DNA from 2 places in the Streptomyces sp. NPDC048254 genome. Region 2 is predicted to be linked to the other one. Evidence: riboswitches for the same ligand, from Rfam matches in the RefSeq annotation. Region 2 holds a riboswitch; the other holds the start of a gene.
The links. A riboswitch is a leader RNA that binds a small molecule or an ion and turns the genes downstream of it on or off. The one in region 2 is predicted to bind glycine.
Positions count from the first base shown of each region.

Region 1: linked by a shared signal. The riboswitch ahead of gcvP (aminomethyl-transferring glycine dehydrogenase) and the one ahead of gcvT (glycine cleavage system aminomethyltransferase GcvT) in region 2 are both predicted to bind glycine.

Region 1 covers NZ_JBICZJ010000028.1:113,954-123,201, forward strand. The annotation lists gene ACGFZQ_RS47505 (molybdopterin-binding protein) at 1-84, shown strand, start outside; gene ACGFZQ_RS47510 (helix-turn-helix domain-containing protein) at 131-577, opposite strand; partial or broken gene ACGFZQ_RS47515 (molybdopterin-dependent oxidoreductase) at 607-966, opposite strand; gene modA (molybdate ABC transporter substrate-binding protein) at 1,174-2,001, shown strand; gene modB (molybdate ABC transporter permease subunit) at 1,998-2,846, shown strand; gene ACGFZQ_RS47530 (ABC transporter ATP-binding protein) at 2,843-4,075, shown strand; gene gcvP (aminomethyl-transferring glycine dehydrogenase) at 4,134-7,019, opposite strand; glycine riboswitch at 7,194-7,288, opposite strand; gene ACGFZQ_RS47540 (PRC-barrel domain-containing protein) at 7,403-7,783, shown strand; gene ACGFZQ_RS47545 (DNA polymerase IV) at 7,914-9,248, opposite strand, start outside.
Region 2 covers NZ_JBICZJ010000006.1:320,107-329,354, forward strand. The annotation lists gene ACGFZQ_RS19510 (ABC transporter permease) at 1-761, opposite strand, end outside; gene ACGFZQ_RS19515 (enhanced serine sensitivity protein SseB C-terminal domain-containing protein) at 1,328-2,125, opposite strand; gene ACGFZQ_RS19520 (enhanced serine sensitivity protein SseB) at 2,303-3,094, opposite strand; gene ACGFZQ_RS19525 (AAA family ATPase) at 3,198-3,890, opposite strand; glycine riboswitch at 4,047-4,145, shown strand; gene gcvT (glycine cleavage system aminomethyltransferase GcvT) at 4,303-5,430, shown strand; gene gcvH (glycine cleavage system protein GcvH) at 5,570-5,947, shown strand; gene glyA (serine hydroxymethyltransferase) at 5,986-7,248, shown strand; gene ACGFZQ_RS19545 (L-serine ammonia-lyase) at 7,305-8,672, shown strand; gene ACGFZQ_RS19550 (NADH:flavin oxidoreductase/NADH oxidase) at 9,001-9,248, opposite strand, start outside.

The DNA.
Region 1 (9,248 bases), on a different contig from region 2:
GCCGTCGAGGAACTGGGCCTGGAGGTGGGCATGGAGGCCACCGCCCGGGTGAAGTCGACGAACGTGCACATCGACCGCGTCTGACCCCGTCACCGGCACATCAGCGCCGCCCACAGGTCCAGCCGGTCGCTCAGCCGGGACAGGTCGCGCACGTGAAGTGCTCCACCCGCTGCATCCGGTAGTGCACGGTGTTGACGTGCAGATGCAGCGCCTCGGCGGTCCGCGCCCAGGAGCCGTCGCAGGCCAGGAAGGTCTCCAGGGTGCTCAACAGCACGGCGGAGGCGGCCCGTTCGCCGGTGAGCAGCGCGGCGAGGCTGGTGAACGCGCCTGCGTCGAGGAGGGCGGAGGCGTCCGGGGCGGTGCCGTGGGCGGAGGTGAACGCGTACCGTGGCTGCGCCGGCGCCCCGGCCAGGGCACCGGGCCCGGTGGCCGCCGACCCGGTCCCGCCGTGCAGCGGTACGCCGGGCTCGCAGCCGGCGACCAGCGCCCAGACCTCGGCCGGCACGTCTCCCGCGGTGGGCAGTACCGCGAAGGCGAGCCCCTCCGGCAGCCGCCCCACCGCCGCCCCGGGCGCCACATGCCCGGCGACCTCCGTCAGCGCCCCTTCAGTTGCGGGCCCGCCAGGTCCAGCGGGGTGCCGTCGATGCCGACGGCGAGCAGGACGGGGGCGTGGGCGAAATCCGGGTCGATCTCCGCCCAGGAGAGCAGGGCGTGGTGCCCGTCGGCGCCGGTGACCGCGATGAGGAAGCGCAGGCGGTCCTTGCGCCGGGCGGGGTCGAAACCGGGGCCCGCGTCGCTGAGGACGTCGTACAGCAGGGGTCCGGTGAAGCCGTGGCGCTGGACGCCGCTGGTGGCGCACTCGAAGCTGACCCGCGCCTGGTGCTGGGGCCGGCGCAGGGGGTCGGACACGGTGAGCCGGGCCGGTCGTGCCAGGTCCCCGGTGAGGTCGAGTTCGGCGAGCGTCATGTGCGGCCACCTCCTGGATGACGGTACCCGCGGCGCACCTCCGTACAAACGCACATGCCAGGTTCAAGCCACAAGTGTGCAGCTCATGCGATGTGACAGATGACTTACGCCTGGCACGTGCGGCAGTATCATCGCCAGGTGGCCGGTAGAAGGGTCGCAGCAGGGCGCGACAGCTTTTTCATCTGGATTCAGAGGAGTTCACTCGTGATGACCCGTTCCGCGCGCCGGACCCGGCGGACGCTGCAGGTGGCCGGTGCCTCGGTCGCGGCCCTGCTGGCCCTGAGCGCCTGCTCCTCCTCGGACGACGACTCGTCCGCGAAGACGAAGTCGGACACCTCGTCGTCGGCGTCACCCAAGCTGTCGGGCTCGATCACCGTGTTCGCGGCGGCCTCCCTCAAGGAGAGCTTCACGACGCTGAAGGCGGACTTCGAGAAGGCCCACCCGGGAACGAAGGTCGACTTCAGCTTCGGCGGCAGTGACACCCTCGCCGCGCAGATCACCAGCGGGGCCCCCGCCGACGTCTTCGCCGCGGCCAGCCCCAAGACGATGGCGATCGTGACGGACAAGGAGGACACCGCCACCACGCCGGCCACCTTCGTCCGCAACCAGCTGGAGATCGCCACCCTGCCGGGCAACCCCGACAAGGTCGCCTCGCTGAAGGACCTGACCAAGTCCTCGCTGAAGGTGGTCCTCTGCGACAAGACGGTGCCGTGCGGCGCCGCCGCGCAGAAGGCCCTGGACGCCAGCAAGCTCAAGCTGACCCCGGTCTCCTACGAGGAGGACGTGAAGTCCGCCCTCAACAAGGTGGTGCTGAAGGAGGCCGACGCGGCGGTCGTCTACAAGACGGATGTGAAGGCCGCGGGTGACAAGGTGGAGGGCGTGGAGTTCCCCGAGTCCGCCGACGCCATCAACGACTACCCGATCGCCCTGCTGAAGGACGCCCCGAACCCGACGCTGGCCAAGGCGTTCATCGCGCTGGTGCGGTCCGCCGAGGGCCAGCAGGTCCTGAACGAGGCCGGGTTCCTCAAGCCGTGACGAAGACCGACGAGCCGGACGCAGGGGCCGTCGCCGTCACGGGCGGCCCGCGGCGCCGGCGCGCCCGGTCGACTGTGCCGCTACCGCTCCTCCTCCCCGGAGCGGTAGCTCTGGTCTTCCTCCTCCTGCCCCTGCTCGCCCTGCTTCTGCGCGCCCCCTGGGGCAGCCTCCCGTCGCTGCTGACCAGCACGGAGGTGTGGCAGGCCCTCCAGCTCTCGCTGCTCAGCGCGACCGCGGCGACCGCCGTGAGCCTGGTGCTCGGCGTCCCGCTGGCCTGGCTGCTGGCCCGCACGGAGTTCCCCGGCCGCGGCCTGGTACGAGCGCTGGTGACCCTCCCCCTCGTCCTCCCCCCGGTGGTCGGCGGTGTGGCCCTGCTCCTCGCCCTGGGCCGCAACGGGGTCGTCGGGCAGTGGCTGGACTCCTGGTTCGGGATCACGCTCCCGTTCACGACGACCGCGGTGGTGATCGCCGAGTCCTTCGTGGCCATGCCCTTCCTGGTGATCAGCGTCGAGGGCACGCTGCGCGCCGCCGACCCGCGCTACGAGGAGGCGGCGACGACCCTGGGCGCGTCCCGCTTCACGGCGTTCCGCAGGGTCACGCTCCCGCTCATCGCCCCGGGCATCGCGGCCGGCTCGGTACTGGCCTGGGCCCGCGCACTCGGCGAGTTCGGCGCGACGATCACGTTCGCCGGCAACTTCCCGGGCCGCACCCAGACCATGCCGCTCGCCGTCTACCTGGCCCTCCAGAACGACCCCGACGCGGCGATCGCCCTCAGCCTGGTCCTGCTGACCGTCTCGATCGCGGTACTGGCAGGCCTCCGCGACCGCTGGATGACACCTTCATGACCCACCCCGACCCCACCCGACGGCCCCCCACACCACCCGCGGCCGCCGACGGCGCACAGCCCCCGCAGGGGCCACCCGCTCCCGACACTGATACCCGCACGGGTGCTGCGGGTGGGAAACACAACCCGGCCGGAGGCCGGGCGGCCCCCACGCACCCGCACCCGCACCCGCACCGCACCGACGGCCTCGACGCCCGCCTCGTCGTCAGCCGCCCCGCCTTCCACCTCGACATCACCCTCACCGCCGCCCCCGGCGAGGTCGTCGCCCTCCTCGGCCCCAACGGCGCCGGCAAGACCACCGCCCTCCGGGCCCTGGCCGGCCTCACCCCCCTCACCGCCGGCCATCTCCGCCTGGACGGCACGGAGTTGGACCGTACGCCCCCCGAATCCCGCCCGGTGGGCGTCGTCTTCCAGGACTATCTCCTCTTCCCCCACCTCACGGCCCTCGACAACGTCGCCTTCGGCCCCCGCTGCCACGGCGCGACCAAGGCCGAGGCCCGCGCCCAGGCGGCCGCCTGGCTGGACCGCATGGGCCTCGCGGACCACACCGGCGCCAAACCCCGCCGCCTCTCCGGCGGCCAGGCCCAGCGCGTCGCACTGGCCCGCGCCCTGGCCACCCACCCCCGCCTGCTGCTCCTGGACGAGCCCCTCGCCGCCCTCGACGCCCGCACCCGCCTGGACGTGCGTTCCCAACTCCGCCGCCACCTGGCCGAGTTCGAGGCCGTGGCCGTACTGGTCACCCACGACCCGCTGGACGCCATGGTGCTGGCCGACCGCCTGATCGTCATCGAGCAGGGCCGGATCGTCCAGCAGGGCACCCCCGCCGACATCGCCCGCCACCCGCGCACCGACTACATCGCCCACCTGGTCGGCCTGAACCTCTACCGCGGCCGGGCCGAGGCCGCGGTCGAGGGCCACCTGGTCCGGCTGGACACCGGCCCCGCCATCGCCACCACGGAGCACCTCACCGGTGACGTGTTCGTCGCGTTCCCGCCGAGCGCCGTCACCCTCTTCCGGGACCGCCCCACCGGCACCAGCGCCCGCAACCTGTGGCGCTGCGAGGTCGCCGGCCTGGAGGTCCACGGCGACCGGATCCGCGCCGACCTGACCGGTGAACTCCCCCTCGCCGCCGACCTCACCACGGTCGCCGCCGCCGAACTGGACCTGCACCCGGGCACCCCGGTCTGGGCGACGGTGAAGGCGACGGGGACCCACGCGTACCCGGCGTAGAACCAGACGCGAGAGGCCCCGCCGAAGCGGGGCCTCTGTCGGCGTGTCGTACCGCGGATCAGTCCTCGTAGACGTCCAGCGGCGGGCACGAGCACACCAGGTTCCGGTCTCCGTAGGCCTGGTCGATCCGGCGCACCGGCGGCCAGTACTTGTCGGCGGCGGACACCCCGGCCGGGAAGACGGCCTCCGCACGCGAGTACGCGTGCTCCCACTCCCCGCCGAGCGCGGCGGCCGTGTGCGGAGCACCCCGCAGCGGGTTGTCCTCGGCGGGCCACTCGCCCGCCCCGACCTTGTCGATCTCCGCCCGGATGGCGATCATCGCCTCGCAGAACCGGTCCAGCTCGCCGAGGTCCTCGGACTCGGTCGGCTCGATCATCAGCGTGCCGGCCACCGGGAAGGACATCGTCGGCGCGTGGAACCCGTAGTCGATGAGCCGCTTGGCGACATCGTCGACGCTCACGCCGGTCGCCTTGGTCAGCGGCCGCAGGTCGATGATGCACTCGTGCGCGACCAGCCCGCCGGGACCGGTGTAGAGCACGGGGTAGTGCGGCTCCAGCCGCTTGGCGATGTAGTTGGCGCTGAGCACGGCCACCTGGGTGGCGCGCTTCAGCCCCTCGCCGCCCATCAGCCGGACGTACGCCCACGAGATCGGCAGGATCCCCGCGGAGCCCCACGGCGCGGCCGAGATCGGCCCGACCCCGGTCGCCGGCCCGGCGGCCGGCTGAAGCGGGTGGTTCGGCAGGTACGGCGCCAGGTGGGCCCGTACGGCCACCGGACCGACCCCCGGACCGCCGCCGCCGTGCGGGATGCAGAAGGTCTTGTGCAGGTTGAGGTGCGAGACGTCGCCGCCGAAGTGCCCGGGCTTGGCGACCCCGACCAGGGCGTTGAGGTTGGCCCCGTCGACGTACACCTGGCCGCCGGCCTCGTGCACCTGACCGCAGATGTCCGCGACGTGCTCCTCGAACACGCCGTGCGTGGACGGGTAGGTGATCATCAGCACGGCGAGCTGGTCGCGATGCTGCTCGATCTTCGCCCGCAGGTCCTCGACGTCGACCTCGCCGTCCTCGGCGGTCTTCACGACGACGACCTTCATCCCGGCCATGACGGCACTGGCGGCGTTGGTGCCGTGCGCGGAGGACGGGATCAGGCACACCGTGCGCTGCTCGTCGCCGTTGGCACGGTGGTACGCGCGTACGGCGAGCAGCCCGGCCAGCTCGCCCTGCGACCCGGCATTGGGCTGGAGCGACACCTTGTCGTAGCCCGTGACCTCGGCGAGCCGCTCCTCCAGCTCACGGATGAGCGTCAGATAGCCCTGCGCCTGCTCGGCGGGCGCGAAGGGGTGCAGCTGACCGAACTCGGGCCAGGTGACCGGCTCCATCTCGGTGGTCGCGTTGAGCTTCATGGTGCAGGAGCCCAGCGGGATCATGCCCCGGTCCAGCGCGTAGTCCCGGTCGGCGAGCCGGCGCAGGTAGCGCAGCATCGCGGTCTCGGAGCGGTGCTCGTGGAAGACCGGGTGAGCGAGGTAGCCGTCCTCGCGCAGCAGCGCCTCGGGCAGCGTGTCCTCGGCGACCGCGTCCAGCGCCTCGACGTCGCCCTCGACCCCGAACGCCGTCCACACGGCACCCAGCTGGGCCCGCGCGGTGGTCTCGTCGCAGGCCATGGAGACGTGGTCGGCGTCCACGAGCCGCAGGTTGACGCCGCTCTGCCGGGCGGTGGCGACGATCTCGGCGGCCTTGCCGGGCACCCGCGCGGTGAGGGTGTCGAAGTAGGCGCCGTGCACGACCTCGACCCCGCCGGCCCTGAGCCCGGCGGCCAGGATCGTGGCGTAGCGGTGGGTCCGCAGGGCGATGGCCCGCAGCCCCTCGGGCCCGTGGTAGACGGCGTACATGCCGGCCATCACGGCGAGCAGCACCTGCGCGGTGCAGATGTTGCTGGTGGCCTTCTCACGGCGGATGTGCTGTTCACGGGTCTGCAGCGCGAGCCGGTAGGCCTTGTGCCCGTCGGCGTCCACGGACACGCCCACGAGCCGGCCGGGCAGGCTGCGCGCGAACTTCTCCCGCACCGCCATGTAGCCCGCGTGCGGCCCGCCGAAGCCCATCGGCACACCGAACCGCTGGGTCGTCCCGACGGCGATGTCGGCGCCCAGCTCGCCCGGCGAGGTCAACAGGGTCAGCGCGAGCAGATCGGCGGCGACGGTGACCAGCGCGCCCAGCTCGTGCGCCTGCTCGACGAGCGGCCTGATGTCGCTTACGGCACCGGATGCGCCGGGGTACTGGACGAGCACGCCGTTGATCTCACGGGCGGCGAGGTCCGCCGGAATCCCGTCGCTCAGGTCCGCGACGACGACCTCGACCCCGGTCGGTTCGGCCCGGGTCCGGATCACGGCGACGGTCTGCGGCAGGACGTCCGCGTCGATGACGAAGACGCCCTTCTTGTTCTTGCCCATGCGCAGCGACAGGGCCATGGCCTCGGCGGCGGCCGTGCCCTCGTCGAGCAGCGAGGCACCGGAGGTGGGCAGCCCGGTGAGGTCGGCGACCATGGTCTGGAAGTTCAGCAGGGCTTCCAGCCGCCCCTGGGAGATCTCCGGCTGGTACGGCGTGTAGGCCGTGTACCAGGCGGGGTTCTCCATCACGTTGCGCAGGATGACGGGCGGCGTGAAGGTGCCGTAGTAGCCCAGCCCGATCATCGAGTCGAGCACCTGGTTCCGGTCGGCCAGCGACCGCAGCTCGGCCAGCACCTCGGCCTCGGTGCGCGCGCCCGGCAGCTCCAGGGTGTCGGCGTTCTTGATGACGTCCGGCACGGCGGCCGCGGTCAGCTCGTCGAGCGAGCCGTACCCGACCTGGGCGAGCATCTTGGCCCGGGCCTCGTGGTCGGGCCCGATATGGCGCTGCTCGAAGGGGATTCCCTGTTCGAGCTCGGAGAGCGGAACACGCTGGGCGGTCATTGCGGAGGCCTCCTGGTCTGACGCGACCTTCGAGGGGTACCCCGGCACGGGCACCCCGACGGCCTCCCCCTCTGTCATCTCAACCTGAGAGCTTCGCCGGACGCCCAGGGGATCCGGCTTTCACCGTCGGTGAGAGCGGACGTCGTCGACGCCCACCCTGCTTTCCAGAGTGACCTCGTCCGTGCGGTACGTGAGCCTGAGAGATTCCGGGGAGGATTTGCTCCTTCGGCGCCTCCGGTCTGTCCGGAGGACTCTCCCGCACGGGGTCAGCAGCCGCTTGCCAGCCTACCAGCGAGGGCAACGCACGGGTCTTCGAGTGGCCGCCTCGTTCAATGTGCTCTTTTGTAGTGCTTACGGATGAGTTGCGACCAAGTGGAGGGCCCGTGCAGACCGACATCGATCCGCGCAACCTGATCGGCCGCAAGGCGTTCGACCGCAACGGCACGAAGATCGGCACGATCGACGAGGTCTACCTCGACGACGCGACCGGCGTGCCGGAGTGGGCGGCCATACGCACCGGCCTGTTCTCCCGGGATGCCTTCGTGCCCCTGGAGCCCAGCGAGCTGATCGAGGGCACGCTGCAGGTCCCCTTCGAGCGCGCCCTGATCAAGGACGCCCCCGATTTCGGAGTGGGCCGCCACCTGTCCCCCGAGCAGGAACTCCAGCTCTACCACCACTACGGCCTGGACACGACCGCCCCACCCCCCGACCACCCGGACCACGACTTCGGCAAACTGGCGGGAACGGAGGACGCGGGGGCCTGATCGTGGGTCGGGGTCGCTTACCGGCGTTGGCGGGTGCCGCTGCTGGGGAAGAACGGCGGCCTCAGCGCCCCGTAAGGGGCGCGGGGGACTGCGCGATCAGCCCCCACCGGCCCGCACGCACCGTCGGTCGTCACCCCGGTACCAGCGGCAACGGATCCACCGGCGCCAGCTCAGGATCATCCACCCGAAACGTCCGCACCCGCCCCGGCTCCACCGCCCCCGGCGTCTCGAACCGCACCGTCACCCTCCCCAGCCCACTCCCCTGCACCCATCCGTGTCCGTACTCGGCATGCCGGACGTCATGCCCCGCGGGCCATCTCCGCTCAGCGACCACCACCTCCCGCTCGGCGACCGGCTCGGCCGCGTCCTCCTCCGCCAGGATCTCCGCCGCCTCCCCCGCCGCCTGCGCGAACAGATCCTCCTGGGTGTAGTCGGCGAGCCCCGACACGCCCACGCCCAGCAACCGGACGCCGCCCGTCGTGTCCACCGAGTCCAGCAACCGCGCGGCCGCCTCCCGCACCACCGCCGGGTCGTCGGTCGGCCCTCTGAGCGTCTCCGACCGGGTGAGCGTCGAGAAGTCGTACCGCCGGACCTTCAGCACGATGGTCCGCCCGGACAGCCCGGCCGCCCGAAGCCTGCGCACACACCGGTCGGCCAGCCGCTGCACCTCCATCCCCACCCGCATCCGGTCATGGATGTCCACGTCATAGGTGTCCTCGACGGAGACCGACTTGGTCTCCCGCTCGGCGACCACGGGCCGTTCGTCGTGCGCCAGCGCCATCGCGTGCAGCGCGTGCCCGTGGGCCTTGCCCAGCAGCCGTACCAGCTCGTCCTCCCCCGCCTCGGCGATCTCGTCGACCGTGGTGATCCCGGCCCGCCGCAGATGGTCCCCCGTCGCCGGCCCCACGCCCGGCAGGGTCCGCACCGGCATCGGCCCGAGCATCGCCCGCTCCGTGCCCGGCTCGATCAGCACCAGCCCGTCCGGCTTGGCCTGCTCGGAGGCGATCTTCGCGAGCATCTTGGAGGCGGCGAGCCCGACCGACCCGGCGAGCCCCGTGGCGGCCCGTATGTCCGCGCGCAGCTTCTCCCCCGCCAAGCGCGCCGCCCCCGCGTCCCAGGCCACCTCACCCGCCTCCAGGTCCACGAACGCCTCGTCCAGGCTCAGCGGCTCCACCAGCGGCGACAGCTCGTGCAGCAGCGCCATCACCTGCTCGCTGATCGACCGGTACAGCCCGAAGCGCGGCACCAGATACGCGGCGTTCGGCGCCAGCCTGCGCGCCTGTGCCATCGGCATCGCGGAGTGCACCCCGAACACCCGGGCCTCGTACGACGCGGTGGCCACCACACCGCGCGGTCCGAGCCCGCCCACGACCACGGCCTTCCCGCGCAGACTCGGCTTGGATGCCTGCTCCACCGAGGCGTAGAAGGCATCCATGTCGAGATGCAGGATCGTGGGCGCGTTTCT
Region 2 (9,248 bases):
GCGTACACCAGGATCGGTGCGACGAGGTTGGGCAGCAGTTCCCTGAACAGAATGTGCCGACGCCCGCCGCCCAGGCTTCGCGCGGCCTCGATGTACTCGCGTTCCCTGAGGCTGAGCGTCTGACCGCGGACGATGCGGCCGACGTAGGGCCACCCGAAGAAGCCGATGACCAGGACGAGGACAGCGATGCGCACTCCCGAGCCGGTCAGACCCAGCAGGTCGTCGGGGAGGACCGAGACCAGGGAGATGATGAACAGCAACTGCGGAAAGGAGAGCAGGGCGTCCATGATGCGGCTGATCAGCGAGTCGACCCAGCCTCCGAAGTAGCCCGCCACGACACCGAACAGCGTGCCGAGGACCACCGCGACCACCGCGGCGAGAAAGGCCACGAGGAGCGAAATACGGGCACCGTAGATGATGCGGCTGAAAACGTCCCGCCCCTTGTTGGGCTCGACACCGAAGAGGAAGTCACCGCTTACACCGCCCCAAGCGCCCTGAGGAAGGTTGGTGAACGGGTCCAGCTTCTCCTGGTGGAACTCGTTCGGAGGATGGCCGAGCAGCGAGACGATCAACGGAGCGAAGAGCGCGACCAGTACCAGGAAGACCACGAAGACGCCCCCCGCGAGCGCCACTTTGTCCTGCTTCAGACGGCGCCAGGCGATCTGCTTGAGGGTGCGGCCCTCGATCTTCGTGCCGCCTCCCGTCTCCGGCGACACAGTGGGGGCCGCTTCCGCGGTCGTGTCGTGCAATGGCGCCGTCATCTGGCAGGGACCCCTCTCAACCGGCGGTAGCCGGCGCGCGTTTGCCGCTGGTAGCGGCCTCGAACGATCAGTCACACAGAGGGCGAACCCCTAGCGATGGGAGTCTTAAACGCCCAGGTGATCAGTCGCCAGACTTGACGGCGAATGGATGCGCAACCGTGATGCAAGCAGCGGTTTCCCGTTATGCGGACGCGGGATCACGCGGGGCGAACACAAGGCCCACCGCCCCGGACCGGAGGAGTGATTCACTTCACGCCACAGAAACAACATGGAAGCATTCGCGGTCATTGCCCGGCAATCATCCGCCTGACCAATCGGGACAATCGACCCATCGGACACAGGGCCCATCAGGCACAAATGACGACATTTCAGGGTCCCTTGAGCCTTCGTCAGCCTCGCCCCGGGAACTCGCCCGGCGGATCCCGGAACCGGACGCCGGCGTCCCCACTGCCAACACGCTGAGCGCCCAACACGCCTTGATGCACGGGTAGTTGGCCGGGCGCATCCTGAACGGGCAATACGAGGCCTCAAATCGAGGTCAAGGCCGGTACCGGGCGACCGGCGTCTCAGTAGCCGCCGGGCGCGGGCGGATAGCCGTACCCGGCCACCGGAGCCGGTGGCAGTGCCGCGTGCGCCTCGCGGTCGTAGAACGGCCGTGCCGCCGCGCGCATCCACATCACCACCGGGTCGTACTCGTCGGTCATGGCGACCGTCGAGACCGGCAGCCCGTCCGGCACCGCCCCGATGGACTGCTGCATCATCGCCCGCACCGAGTCCACGGCCGGCGGCGACGTGTCGTACACGTCGAGCCCGATCGCGAGATACGGCGCGCCGAGCGCCGGCTGCACCCAGGCGCGCCGCAGGGAGCGGATCGCGGGCGTGCGGTGGGCGTTCTGCGACAGCAGCGCGTAGAACTGCGGGATCTCGATGGCCGGTTCCGCGAGCCGCAGCGGCCCCGCGGGCTGGCGGTCCAGGCCGGTCGCGATCCGGCGCAGATCCAGCCAGGGGACGCCGACGCCGCCGCCGGGGGCGTGCGGGTTGAGCCAGAGGCCGAAGTGGTCGGGATAGAGCGTGCGGGCCACGTCGAGACTGTCGACGACCTCGTACGAGCGGTTCCAGCCGCTGGCCGACAGTTCCTGGGCCGAGGTCACACAGGGGGCGTAGCCGTGGCCGTCGACCTCCATGTTCCCGTACTGGGCGTCGGGGGAGCCGGCCTGGCCGTGCCAGAGCAGCATCCAGATCTGGCCGGAGGAGGGCGTGGCGAGGGCGCGGAGGAGTGCCTCGTAGGCGTCGTAGCGCCCGGGGGTTACCTGGCGCAGCATGTGCTCGACCTGTCCGGTCGCCGCGGTGCCGCTGGCGCTCACGTGTTACCGCCCCTTCATTGAGTTGCCCCGCGTTGGAGGTCGCCCCGCGTTTGGAGACAGCTTAAGCGCCGAGGGGGTGGAGGCCGATGGTCCGTCGGCGGGTGCGGCTGGTCGGTGGCCGGTGGCGCCCACGCGGCGGAGCCCACATCGGCACCGCCGGCTGCCCCTAGGGGGTTCCTAGTGGCCGTACTGGTAGAAGGGGCGGACGTTCTCCCGCATCCAGTGGCCCACCGGGTCGTCCGCCACGTCCAGCAGGACCAGGTTCACCGGCCACTTCACCGGGACCCGGCCGAGGGCCTTGCCCAGCGCCTCCAGGGGCAGCGACCTGATGTCCCCCTCCCACTGGGAGAGTTCGACGCCCACGAACATCACGGGGTCCGCCGTCTCGACCGCGGCCAGGCAGCGGCGGGCCGTGGCGACCACGCCGGTCCCCGCGAACTCGGCGGAGGCCGCGGCCAGGAAGTCCATCGGGTCGTCCTGCCAGTCCGGTTCGAAGAGCCGGACCCGGCCGCCCGAGGCGGGGCCGTCCAGTTCGCTGCGGCCCGTCCGGCACAGCTCGGCGACCGCCTCCGGCGGCAGCGGGACGCCCACCACTCCCCCGGGGTTCACGGCTATGCCGACCTGCGGGGGCAGACCGCGGGCGAACTCGACGGCCGGGGCGATCGTGTACGACAGATGGGAGCCGACCACCTGGCGGAACTGCTCCTCGGAGCTGAAGACCGGGACGTACACCCGGCCCTCGATCTCCGTGGTGGGCAGGTCCAGCGGGCCGCTGTGCGGGCCGCCGCCCTCCGGCAACGGGATCCACAGGAAACTGCGGGCCAGTACCTCGATGAGGCGGCCCGCCGCCGCGGGGACGCCGAGGGAGGCCGACAGCACCTCCTCCAGTTCGTTGCCGGGCCAACCGCCGTGCGGGTGGGGGTGCGCCTGTGCCGGGAAGTCCGCGGGAATGTCCGCCGGGAAGTCCATCTGCCTACCGCCTGCTGGAAACCGCTGCTGCTGAGACTGAAAAGGCTAGCGGGTGGCTGTGACAATGCCTCACCCCGTCAGACGCACCGCTTTCCGTAAGGCCTCACCCGGCGGGCTTCTCCGCCTTCCGGAAGGCGATCCGGCACAGCACGTCCGCCGCGTCCCGGTCGAGGAGCACCGCCGAGCCCACACCCTCGGGCAGCCCGCCCTGCTCCACCGCGCGCACCAGGCGGGCGGCGGCGTGGCGGTGGCGCAGGAACGCGTACCGGGAGACGCCCCGGCCGCGTTCGCGCTGGCCGTCCAGTGCCGTGCCGGGCGTGACATCGAGGAGCAGCAGGTGCAGGGTGCCGCCGCGGCGGCGGGCCTCGCGGGCCAGCCAGTCGCGCACCCAGGCCTGGGTACCGCAGTCGTGCACCACCACACCCTCGCCGGTGCGCAGCGCGCGGCGCAGTCCGGCGTAGTGCGCGAGGCGGACCAGCGGGCGGTAGAGGGCGTACGGCAGGAAGCGGGCCAGGCGGGCGTCCCAGCGGTCGCGGGTGTCCTGGGAGTCGATCCGGGTGCCCTGGACGGTGCGGTGCATCAGGGTGGACTTGCCGCTGCCGGGCAGCCCGGTGACCACGACCAGGTCACGGGGGCCGAAGAGCAGGCCGTGCGGGCTGCGCCCTGCCCGGTCGCGCAGATCGCGGACGACCGGCGCCGGCCGCCCCCCGCACCGCTCGCGGGCCGGGGCCGTCGACTGCTCGGGCAGGGCGATGCCCGTCGTCGTCGCGTATGCCGTGGTCCTTGTCACCGTGATCGTCCTCCCTGGGGGTTCAGGAAAGGTTCTCCCCGCTTACTGTAAAGAGAAGGTAATGCACGGTGTCTCGCGGTTCCGTCCGCTTACGGCCACAGGCCTGTTACAAAGCTCCGCCCGGCATGCAATGATGTGCCCGCCAACTGCATACCGGCCGTTTGAATCCGCGCGGGAGAGTCCCCAGCCAATCTTCGCTGGGGCGCCGAAGGAGCAAGTCCCTCCCTTGAATCTCTCAGGCCCCGTTACCGCGCGGGCGAGGCACATCTGAAAAGCGGGCCGCTGTGTCAGCGGCCCCACCCAAGGTGCAAGCCAGGACCACTGGTGTGGTCAGGGCGAACCTCTCAGGTTCCGATGACAGATGGGGAGGACAGACCTCGCCTGTCATGCCCTGGGATCTTTGGGAGACGACCGACCGATGAGCAGTTCCGATTCCGCCGCACTCCGCCGTACCGCGCTCGATGCCCTGCATCGCTCGCTCGGCGCCACCATGACCGACTTCGCCGGCTGGGACATGCCCCTGCGCTACGGATCCGAGCGCGACGAGCATGTCGCCGTGCGGACCAGGGCCGGGCTCTTCGACCTCTCCCACATGGGCGAGATCGCCGTGACCGGCCCCCAGGCCGCCGCCCTGCTGAACCACGCCCTGGTCGGCAACATCGCCTCCGTCGGCGTCGGGCGCGCCCGCTACACCATGATCTGCCGGGCCGACGGCGGCATCCTCGACGACCTGATCGTCTACCGGCTGGCCGAGACCGAGTACCTGGTGGTGGCCAACGCCTCCAACGCGCAGGTGGTCCTCGACGCGCTGACGGAGCGCGCCGCCGGGTTCGACGCCGAGGTGCGGGACGACCGGGACGCGTACGCGCTGATCGCCGTCCAGGGGCCGGAGTCGCCCGGGATCCTGAAGTCGCTGACCGACGCCGACCTGGACGGCCTGAAGTACTACGCCGGGCTGCCCGGCACCGTCGCCGGGGTCCCGGCGCTGATCGCGCGCACCGGCTACACCGGCGAGGACGGCTTCGAGCTGTTCGTGCGGCCCGAGCACGCGGTGCAGCTGTGGCAGGCGCTCACCGAGGCGGGTTCCCCGGTGGGCCTGGTGCCCTGCGGGCTGTCCTGCCGGGACACCCTGCGCCTGGAGGCGGGCATGCCGCTCTACGGGCATGAACTGACCACTTCGCTGACCCCCTTCGACGCCGGGCTCGGCCGGGTGGTGAAGTTCGAGAAGGACGGCGACTTCGTGGGGCGCGAGGCGCTTCAGGAGGCCGCCGACCGTGCCGCGGCGAAGCCGCCGCGGGTGCTGGTCGGGCTGGTCGCCGAGGGCCGCCGGGTGCCGCGCGCCGGGTACCCGGTGGTGGCCGGCGGCGAGGTGATCGGCGAGGTCACCTCCGGTGCCCCCTCCCCCACGCTGGGCAGGCCGATCGCCATGGCGTACGTCGACGCGGCGCACGCGGCGCCGGGCACGGCGGGCGTGGGCGTGGACATCCGGGGCAGCCACGAACCGTACGAGGTCGTGGCACTGCCGTTCTACAAGCGCCAGAAGTAGACCCGCGGCGCCAGAAGCAGATCCACAGGGAGACACTGAGCGCGGCAGCGCGTGACCCTGCGCACATTTCCGCTGCTCACGCACGTTTCCAGCAGTCCTCTTCCACCAGCACTCCCCCGCGTACAGGAGAATTCAGGCCATGAGCAACCCCCAGCAGCTGCGTTACAGCAAGGAGCACGAGTGGCTGTCGGCCGCCGCGGACGGCGTGGCGACGGTCGGCATCACGGAGCACGCGGCCAACGCGCTCGGTGACGTCGTCTTCGTCCAGCTCCCGGCCGTCGGCGACACCGTGACCGCGGGCGAGTCCTGCGGCGAGCTGGAGTCGACCAAGTCGGTCTCCGACCTGTACTCGCCGGTCACCGGTGAGATCACCGGGATCAACGAGGACGTCGTGGACGACCCGTCCCTGGTGAACTCGGCCCCCTTCGAGGGCGGCTGGCTGTTCAAGGTGCGCGTCACGGACGAGCCGGCCGAGCTGCTCTCCGCCGACGAGTACACCGCCTTCACCGCCGGCTGAGGGCCGCCCAGACACCGGCTGAGGAGTCGTAGAAACAGATGTCCGTTCTGAACACGCCCCTGCACGAGCTCGACCCGGAGGTCGCGGCCGCGGTCGACGCCGAGCTGGAGCGCCAGCAGTCCACCCTGGAGATGATCGCCTCGGAGAACTTCGCTCCGGTCGCGGTCATGGAGGCGCAGGGCTCGGTCCTCACCAACAAGTACGCCGAGGGCTACCCGGGCCGCCGCTACTACGGCGGCTGCGAGCACGTCGACGTCACCGAGCAGATCGCCATCGACCGGGTGAAGGAGCTGTTCGGCGCCGAGTACGCCAACGTGCAGCCGCACTCCGGTGCCTCCGCCAACCAGGCGGCCCTGTTCGCGCTGGCCCAGCCCGGCGACACCATCCTGGGTCTGGACCTCGCCCACGGCGGCCACCTGACCCACGGCATGCGCCTGAACTTCTCCGGCAAGCAGTTCGACGTGGTCGCCTACCACGTGGACGACTCCGGCCTGGTCGACATGGCCGAGGTGGAGCGGCTCGCCAAGGAGCACCGGCCGAAGGTGATCATCGCCGGCTGGTCGGCCTACCCGCGCGAGCTGGACTTCGCCGAGTTCCGGCGGATCGCCGACGAGGTCGAGGCGTACCTGTGGGTCGACATGGCCCACTTCGCCGGCCTGGTGGCCGCCGGTCTGCACGCGAACCCGGTGCCGTACGCCGACGTGGTCACCTCCACCACCCACAAGACGCTCGGCGGTCCCCGCGGCGGCATCATCCTGGCCCGCCAGGCCTTCGCGAAGAAGCTGAACTCCTCCGTCTTCCCGGGGTTCCAGGGCGGTCCCCTGGAGCACGTGATCGCGGCGAAGGCGGTCTCCTTCAAGGTCGCCGCCTCGGAGGACTTCAAGGAGCGCCAGCGTCGTACGGTGGAGGGTGCGCGCATCCTGGCGGAGCGGCTCACCGCCGCCGACGCCCGCGAGACCGGTGTGAACGTCCTGTCCGGTGGTACGGACGTCCACCTGATCCTCGTGGACCTGCGCGAGTCCGAGCTGGACGGGCAGCAGGCCGAGGACCGCCTCCACGAGGTCGGCATCACGGTCAACCGCAACGCCGTCCCGAACGACCCGCGCCCGCCGATGGTCACCTCGGGTCTGCGGATCGGCACCCCGGCGCTGGCCACGCGCGGCTTCACGGCCGAGGACTTCACCGAGGTCGCGGACGTGATCGCCGAGACGCTGAAGCCGTCCTACGACGCGGCGGCCCTGAAGGCCCGGGTCCAGGCCCTGACCGGCAAGCACCCGCTGTACCCCGGTCTGAACAAGTAGTTCCCCGGCGGGGGCACCCGATGGCGTGTGCCCCCGCCCTTTTCGGAGGAGTTCCCGTGGCCATCTCGGTCTTCGACCTGTTCTCGATCGGCATCGGCCCGTCGAGCTCCCACACCGTCGGCCCGATGCGCGCGGCCCGCATGTTCGCACGGCGCCTGCGCAACGAAGGGCTGCTGGACTCCGTCACGTCGATACGTGCCGAGCTGTACGGGTCGCTCGGTGCGACCGGCCACGGCCACGGCACCCCGAAGGCGGTGCTGCTCGGCCTGGAGGGCGCCTCGCCGCGCACGGTCGACGTGGAGACCGCGGATGACCGGGTCGAGACGATCAAGGCCACGAAGCGCCTGTCGCTCCTCGGCGAGCACGAGATCGCGTTCACCTACGACGCGGACCTGAAGCTGCACCGCCGCAAGACACTCCCGTACCACGCGAACGGCATGACCCTCTGGGCGTACGACGCGTCCGGGGCGGAGCTGCTGTCCAAGACGTACTACTCGGTCGGCGGCGGGTTCGTCGTCGACGAGGAGGCGGTCGGCGCGGACCGCATCAAGCTGGACGACACGGTCCTGAAGTACCCGTTCCGCACGGGCGACGAGCTGCTGCGCCTGGCGAAGGAGACGGGTCTGTCGATCTCCGCGCTGATGCTGGAGAACGAGCGGGCCTGGCGCACCGAGGAGGAGATCCGCGAGGGTCTGCTGGACATCTGGCGGGTGATGCAGACGTGCGTCGCGCGCGGGATGTCGCGGGAGGGGATCCTGCCGGGCGGCCTGCGGGTCCGCCGCCGTGCCGCCATCACCGCGCGCCAACTGCGCGCCGAGGGCGACCCGTTGGCGCACGCGATGGAGTGGATCACGCTCTACGCGATGGCCGTGAACGAGGAGAACGCGGCGGGCGGGCGGGTCGTGACCGCGCCCACGAACGGCGCGGCGGGCATCATCCCGGCCGTTCTGCACTACTACATCAACTTCGTGCCGGGCGCCGACGAGGACGGCGTGGTCCGCTTCCTGCTCGCCGCCGGCGCGATCGGCATGCTCTTCAAGGAGAACGCCTCCATCTCCGGCGCCGAGGTCGGCTGCCAGGGCGAGGTCGGCTCCGCCTGCTCGATGGCGGCGGGCGCGCTGGCCGAGGTGTTGGGCGGCTCCCCGGAACAGGTCGAGAACGCGGCCGAGATCGGCATGGAGCACAACCTCGGCCTCACCTGCGACCCGGTCGGCGGCCTGGTCCAGATCCCCTGCATCGAGCGCAACGGCATGGCCGCGGTCAAGGCGGTCACCGCGGCCCGCATGGCCATGCGCGGCGACGGCTCCCACAAGGTGTCCCTGGACAAGGTCATCAAGACCATGAAGGACACGGGCGCCGACATGAGCGTCAAGTACAAGGAGACGGCCCGGGGCGGGCTGGCGGTGAACATCATCGAGTGCTGAGGAAGTGGGCCCTGACCAGCGCGTTCGTATCTTTCAGCGCTGTCAGGGCCTTCCCTGCTTACGCGGCGGAAAGTCCCTGAAATCTCCCTGGGACAGACGTGAAAGTCCCTGAAAAGTCCCTGGGATGTCCCAGCCGCGCTTCGCTCTTGGGGGTTGCCTGCCGGAGGGGCGACTTCTACCAGGCCGAGCTCACCAACCCCTACGCCAAGGACGATCCCCGCCGCGGCCGAGGACGGCAAGCCTACGGCTACGCCGTCGACGACTGGCCCTCGTACATCCCAGGACACCGCACTACGGCGATCCGGCTTCCCCCGAGAGCGGCGCCGGTTCAGACGGAGCGGTGGTATTGCCGCGGTACCTGGATGTCGCCACCGAGTTGACGGGCGGCGTGGCGGGCCCAGGAAGGGTTGCGCAGGAGTTCGCGGCCGAGGAGGACGGCGTCTGCCTTGTCGTTGGCGAGGATCTTCTCGGCCTGCTCAGGGTCGGTGATCAGGCCGACGGCTGCGGTGGGCAGCTGGGTTTCGGCCTTGACCCGGTCGGCGAAGGGGACCTGGTAGTCCGGGCCAACGGGGATAC